Regions from separate parts of the Marinobacter nauticus ATCC 49840 genome, predicted to be linked through region 3. Evidence: predicted binding sites of a transcription regulator. Region 3 holds the regulator's gene; each other region holds the start of a gene.

Region 1 (2,266 bases), 760 kb from region 3:
ACCCATGGGCAATGTCAGCATTCGCGATATCCGCTTTCACCCGGATTCCCAGATGACCATCTATACGCGTTGAAAATCTTGCCCTGAAACGAAAAATGCCCGGAAGATCTCCGGGCATTTCGTTGTCTGTGAGCGATGGGCGTATCAGGCGCTGGCCAGAATGTTGGTGCTTGAGACGTTGGTCTGCTGGCCTTTGGCACCATAGAGCTTCTGCTGGGCGGAAGCACCTCGGAAGATGTCGGTAAGGCGTGACAGGCGCTTTTGCAGGTGGCCAAGAATTCGGCCGTTGTTCTGATTCACGGCCTGGCATTCGCGCAAACGGGTGTCGGCTTCTTTCCAGAGTTGGTACAGCTCATCCATACCAGCGGCGCGAATGAAGCGTGATGGCTCTCCGGCATTGGGCTTGTAGCCCATATTCACCAGCAGGTGAATCTTCTTTTTGGCGCGTTCGCGTATGCCCTCAAGAATCTGGTTTTTCCGGCTGGTCATTTCCTGGAGGGGTTGGATATCCGCAGAGGAGAGCACGGATTTTTCCTGGTGGAGTACTTCCGCCAGCGACTCAAGCTGGCGGATATCTTCCTGAAGAATCGCTTTCAACTGTTCATGTGCAGTCATGCTTTACTCACCCGAAAATGCTTTTATCCATCTCAAGCATTTTCTGGGCCAGTTTCTGGGCATCTACCTTGTAGGTGCCGTTCTCAAGAGCAGAACGAATCTGTTCGATGCGATCATCGTCCATTTCGGGGTAGTCCCCCAGCTTCTGCTCAAGTTGCTTCAGGTTTTTCGCCTGATTGCTCAGGTTCACGTTTTCGCCACGGGCAGCGGGGCTCTGGGCCTTGGCTTGCTCGCCTGTGGGCGCCTGTGACGTTTGATTGCCTGAGGCTTTGTCGGCCGTGGTGCGCGTGGTGTTGACCTGGCCGGGGCCAATTCCATTTAAGTCAACTGACATATCAATACCTGCTTGCCTGGGGCCACAAGAAAGTGGCGTATTCGGGTTTATATCTGCTTAACGGCAAATCCGCGCCATACTTTAGTTACAAAACGGAAAACATTTGCCGCTCTTGCTGTTTGCCGCCTTACATCGGAATTTCGACCCGCCCGGGGCCGACGGCACGAGCTTTGACTGTCCGGGACGAGCGGAGGTTTTCCACCAGTACCTGTTCTCCAACGCCCGCGCTCGCCAGCGCCTTACCGCGAGATGATACCGAAAATGAGCCTGAGCGTGCGGTGATAATAACATGGTCACCCCGCTCAATCGCGTTGGGAGCTTCAAGGAGATCCGGGGTCATTACCGTGCCGGCGTTCACCGGGCGGCGCATCATCATGCCTGAAACGGACTCTTTGCGGGTGAGTACGCCGCGACGACTGGCATTGATCTGCACCGAATTTACGGTGACCAGATCCGGCGTCAGGCGCTCTCCGCGCGCCAGGGGACGGGCTGCTATCAGGGCGGGGCCATGAACCTCGACGCTGGTGGTAACGTACATTCTCCAGGGTCGCTCACCACTGCAGGAAACCAGGACCGACGGGCTGGTGGTCTGTAGCGGATCGCCCGCAAACTCGGCGTTCAGCCCCTGGTTGCAGGCAGCAAGGGCGATGCGGCTGTCGATAGCGCCAACTTCGTAGCGGCTCGTGTAGCCATCGGCAGCAAGGGTTCTGGACCACTCTGCCAGGAACGTCTGGGCAGCGTCACGGATGGCTTCAGCACTGGTTCTCTCTGAAGACAGAGTGATTGGGCTCAGTGATAGACACAATGCAGCCAAAAAGATGATTCGCATACGCACCGGTTTGTCCTATGCTGTCTGTATCTGTGTGTATTGTCGAAATCCGCTAAGGATTCGGGTTTTCGGGCCGTTAACCGTTAACAGGTTTGCAGGCGTCAAAGATTTGTCTTGGACAGGCCTGAAAACACCTTACAAAGGTCAAAGCAATATTGATGCCGGTAAAGGCGCGCCAGGAGTAAAGCATCATGACAGGGGTACTCGACAGCGTTAATCAGCGAACGCAACTGGTCGGTAAGAACAGGCTGGAATTATTACTTTTTCGGCTCCGGGGGCAGCAGCTTTACGGTATCAACGTCTTCAAGATTAAAGAGGTGCTGCAATGCCCGAAATTATCCTCGATTCCCAACAGTAAAACGGTGGTGAGAGGCGTTTCTCATGTTCGGGGGGAGACCATTCCCATTATTGATCTGAGCATGGCGATAGGGCTCGCGGGCATACCGCAGGAGCAGTTAGCCACAAGCTTTGTGATCATTACGGAATAC
Region 2 (2,266 bases), 1.6 Mb from region 3:
GCACACGGCGGGCGTAAAGGGCGTCGTGGAATGACGTGGTCTGGTAATTGAGCATGATGTCATCTGACCCTGGAATGCCCATGATGAATGTGCATCCGGCGACTCCGAGCAGCGTCAGCAGGTTATCCATATCATTCTGGTCGGCTTCGGCGTGGTTGGTGTAGCAGATGTCGCAACCCATCGGCAGCCCGAGCAGCTTTCCGCAGAAATGATCCTCCAGGCCTGCCCGGGTGATCTGCTTGCCATCATAGAGATATTCCGGGCCGATAAAGCCGACCACCGTATTCACCAGCAGCGGGTCAAAATGGCGGGCGACCGCGTAGGCCCTGGCCTCGCAGGTTTGCTGGTCAAGGCCGTGGTGAGCATTGGCGGAGAGGGCGCTACCCTGACCGGTTTCAAAGTACATTACGTTTTGGCCGACGGACCCGCGTTTCAGGCTCAGAGCGGCTTCCTGGGCCTCTTTCAGGGTGGCGAGGTTGAATCCGAAACTCTGGTTGGTGGCTTCGGTGCCGCCTATAGACTGGAAAACCAGATCTACGGGCGCCCCCTGTTCGATGGCTTCGAGGGTGTTGGTCACGTGAGTAAGCACACAAGACTGAGTTGGAATGTCGTAGCGCTGGATTACCTCGTCGACCATGGTCAGTAGCCGCTTGGTTTGAGCCACGTTATCGGTCGCTGGATTAATGCCGATGACGGCGTCGCCATTGCCATAAAGCAGGCCATCAAGAATGCTGGCGGCGATGCCTGCCATGTCATCTGTAGGGTGGTTCGGTTGCAGCCGGGTGGAAAGGCGCCCCGGCAACCCGACGGTGTTTCGGAATGCCGTGGTTATCTGGCACTTCTGCGCAACCAGGATCAGATCCTGGTTGCGCATGAGCTTGCTCACCGCCGCCACCATTTCCGGCGTCAGACCGGGACGCAGTCGTGCCAGCACCTCCGGCGAGGCGTTATCGCTCAGAAGCCAGTTCCGGAAATCGCCGACCGTCAGGTGAGAAACGGGGGCGAAGGCGGTGGCGTCATGAGAGTCCATGATCAGGCGGGTTACCTCATCCGTTTCATAGGGAATCAGGGCGTCGGTCAGAAATGTCTTGAGTGGCAGGTCGGCCAGACACATTTGTGCCAGTACCCGCTCTTCAGCCGACGCTGCGCCAACGCCGGCGAGATGATCGCCTGAGCGCTCTGGCGTTGCCTTTGCCATCAAGGTCCCCAGGTCCCTGAAATCCATGGTCTGAAATCCCATACGGTACGTATACTGGCCACTCATGGTCTTCTCCTTTGGTCCTGGGGTGTCTCTGCCGTACCCACGATCAGATTCCTTTAACTACACTGTAGTTTCTGGAAGAAAATGCTGTCACAAGGGCGTGAAGCCTTAAGTTTAGATCGGTTGAGCCGTTAGTTGAAAAGTGGAAGTACTGTCAGTCTGGCTGATGGTTTGGGGCGACTAGGAGCACTGGACAAATGTTCGGCAAAAAACTGCAACAAGAAAACGAGAACCTCAAGGAAGAGCTGTACATGTTGCAGCAACTCGTTGAAGACGTCGCGGAGGAGATGATGGCCCTGGAGTTGGACTCCGGTGGCCTGATCAAGTCTGTCAATTCGCGTTTCCAAAGCGAGTTTGGTGCCGGCAGTGATGCGGTGATTGGCCGGCACCCCAGAGATCTGGTGCCCGAATACCTGAGATCTACCCAGCATTTCCGGTTGATGACGGAGGCGGTCAGCAAAGGACGTGTATGGGTAGGCGCCTGGCAGGTGCAGAATGGCGCAGGCACTCATCTTTGGTTCCGGGCCATGGTATGTCCGATCAAACGGCGGGACGGTGAGCTGGACCACATCACGATCTTCGCCAACAACCTTACCCGGACCATTGAGACCTCTCGTGAGCACGAAAACCTGATTCGGGCGATGCAGCGTTCGACAGCGGTGATCGAGTTTGACCTCCATGGCCATGTGCTGACCGCCAACCACCTGTTTCTGGATGCGATGGGCTATCGGCTCGACGAAATCAAGGGAAAACACCACCGCATCTTTTGTCCTCCGGAAGTATATAACTCCCCAAACTACGAGCAGTTCTGGCAGCGACTGCGTAGCGGTGATTTTGTCGCTGAACGCTTCAAGCGGGTTGACAAGGCGGGCCGTGAAGTCTGGCTTGAAGCTTCCTATAACCCGTTGATGAATGCCCGTGATGAGCTCTACAAGGTTGTGAAATTTGCAACGGTGATCACCGAGCAGGTCCTTCAGGAACGGGAAGTCTCCAACGCTGCAGGCG
Region 3 (2,266 bases):
TCCGGCACCCAGCGTATGACCCAGCTCAGCGCCATGGAACATGCCGGCCTGATCAACGCTTTCAGTGAGCTGGGCGATCAGATTGACGTTCTGATTGTGGATACCGCCGCAGGTATTTCTGAATCGGTGGTCAGCTTCCTCAGGGCATCGCAGGAACTTCTGCTGGTGGTCTGCGACGAACCTACCTCCATTACCGATGCCTACGCGCTGATCAAGCTGATGAACCGGGATTATGGCACGAACCGCTTCCGTATCCTGGCAAACCAGGTCCGCAATGAGCAGGAAGGCCGCCATCTGTTTGAAAAACTGACCCGGGTCACCGAGCGTTTTCTGGATGTGGCACTACAATATGTAGGTATCGTGCCTTACGACGAGGCCGTCAAGAAAGCCGTCCAAAGACAGAAAGCGGTATTGGATGCCTATCCGAGGGCGAAAGCCTCGCTGGCTATCCGGGCTCTGGCCGAAAAAGTGGATAGCTGGCCTTTGCCGTCCTCTCCCAGGGGGCATCTCGAATTCTTCGTGGAGCGGCTCGTCGAAGTCTGATCTGAATCCAGTCCTACAAGAAAACCGGATACATGACATTGGCGAAACATCTGGGAATTTACCATCAGGCCGGCGCCAGGAGCCCTTCAGCCCTGATTGAAGAGCATGCGCCGCTGGTCAAGAAAATCGCCCTTCATCTCATGGCCCGGCTGCCGCCATCAGTGCAGCTGGAAGACCTTATGCAGGCCGGTATGATTGGCCTGCTGGAGGCCGCGCAGCGCTATTCTTCCGGCAAAGGTGCCACCTTTGAAACCTACGCAGGGATTCGCATCCGCGGTGCCATGGTGGATGAGATCCGCAAGGGCGACTGGGTGCCCCGCTCAGTGCATCGCAACGCCCGGCGAATCGCCAGTGCTATCAAACAAGTGGAAGATCGTACCGGGCGCGAGGCCCAGGATGCCGAAGTAGCTGAAGAGCTTGGCATTGGTCTGGACGAGTATCATGCCTCACTTGCCGACGCGAACAGCGGTAGACTTTTTAGTCTTGATGAGCTCAATGAATCCGGCGAGCTGCCGATAGAAGAAGCAGAAGCGAGTGATAATCCGCTGGACGGTATTGCTTCAGGCGCTTTCCAGCGCAGTCTAGCAGACGCCATTGAGCAGTTGCCTGAGCGTGAAAAACTGGTATTGAGCCTGTATTACCAGGAGGAGCTCAACCTCAAGGAAATCGGTGCGGTGCTTGGGGTCAGTGAGAGCCGGGTAAGCCAGATTCACAGCCAGGCGGCGTTGAGACTTCGCAGCCGGCTGGCCGAGTGGCGGGATGGTGACAACGACTGATCGGCCAGGTGCTGTGTTTCGCTTTCAGCAAGCTGTGTAGCTTTTGGTAAACGATGCTTTACAACGTGCGCAAACACCACACAATAAGCGCTTAAGGTAGCAGCCTGCTAGACTTCCAAAAGGCTGAATGAATTCCGGGTGTTACTGACTGGAGGTCCCATTGGACAAGAACATGAAAATTCTCATTGTGGATGACTTCTCCACAATGCGACGCATCATCAAAAACCTGCTGCGAGATCTCGGCTTCACCAATACGGATGAAGCGGACGATGGCAACACCGCGTTGCCCATGCTCCGAAGCGGCAAGTATGACTTCCTGGTGACTGACTGGAACATGCCCGGCATGTCGGGCTTTGACCTTCTGAAGGCTGTCCGTGCTGATGAAAATCTGAAGAACCTGCCGGTTCTGATGGTAACGGCGGAGGCCAAGCGGGACCAGATCGTGGCGGCGGCTCAGGCCGGGGTGAACGGGTATGTGGTCAAGCCTTTCACGGCAGCCGTGCTGAAGGAAAAGATCGAGAAAATCTTCGAACGAATCCAGTAACCAGAGGTCGGATGGCTCGCCATGAGTGATACCAAACAGAACCATCAGGGCCTTGATCCGGAGGTGGCGGAGAAGCTTCAAAAGCAGGCCTCCGACCTGGCCGAGAATGTAAACGCCGGGAATTATGCCAAGGCGATGACCCTGATCAATGAACTGAGCGAGGTTCGCGATCAGAGTCTGTATCGGGAAGTGGGGCGACTGACCCGCAGCCTCCATGAGGCAATCCGGAACTTCCAGATAGACCCGCGTAATGCCGAGCAGAAAGAAGTGCTGTCGAAGATGAGCGACGCTTCTGACCGTCTGGCCTATGTGGTTCAGATGACCAGCCAGGCGGCGAACCGCACCATGGATCTGGTTGAGGAAAGCATGCCGGTGGCTCACGCCATGCGGGATGAAGCGGTTT

Evidence for each region. The regulator FliA, encoded in region 3, starts transcription of late flagellar genes. The targets are predictions, from matches to a motif close to CTAAAGTTTNNNNNNNNNNNGCCGNTAA.
Region 1: flgM (flagellar biosynthesis anti-sigma factor FlgM) is a predicted target of FliA. The motif match lies at 1,007-1,034, and genes of this name have one in related genera.
Region 2: MARHY_RS13660 (methyl-accepting chemotaxis protein) is a predicted target of FliA. The motif match lies at 1,369-1,396, and genes of this name have one in related genera.

What each region holds. Positions count from the first base shown of each region.
Region 1 covers NC_017067.1:2,139,710-2,141,975, reverse strand. Annotated here, with positions in the region: gene MARHY_RS09990 (cyclic di-GMP-binding domain-containing protein, MshE-related) at 1-73, shown strand, start outside; gene MARHY_RS09985 (flagella synthesis protein FlgN) at 145-615, opposite strand; gene flgM (flagellar biosynthesis anti-sigma factor FlgM) at 623-949, opposite strand; gene flgA (flagellar basal body P-ring formation chaperone FlgA) at 1,077-1,784, opposite strand; gene MARHY_RS09970 (chemotaxis protein CheV) at 1,970-2,266, shown strand, end outside.
Region 2 covers NC_017067.1:2,945,800-2,948,065, reverse strand. Annotated here, with positions in the region: gene MARHY_RS13665 (ethanolamine ammonia-lyase subunit EutB) at 1-1,264, opposite strand, end outside; gene MARHY_RS13660 (methyl-accepting chemotaxis protein) at 1,459-2,266, shown strand, end outside.
Region 3 covers NC_017067.1:1,378,587-1,380,852, forward strand. Annotated here, with positions in the region: gene MARHY_RS06340 (MinD/ParA family protein) at 1-543, shown strand, start outside; gene MARHY_RS06345 (RNA polymerase sigma factor FliA) at 576-1,319, shown strand; gene cheY (chemotaxis response regulator CheY) at 1,480-1,863, shown strand; gene MARHY_RS06355 (protein phosphatase CheZ) at 1,885-2,266, shown strand, end outside.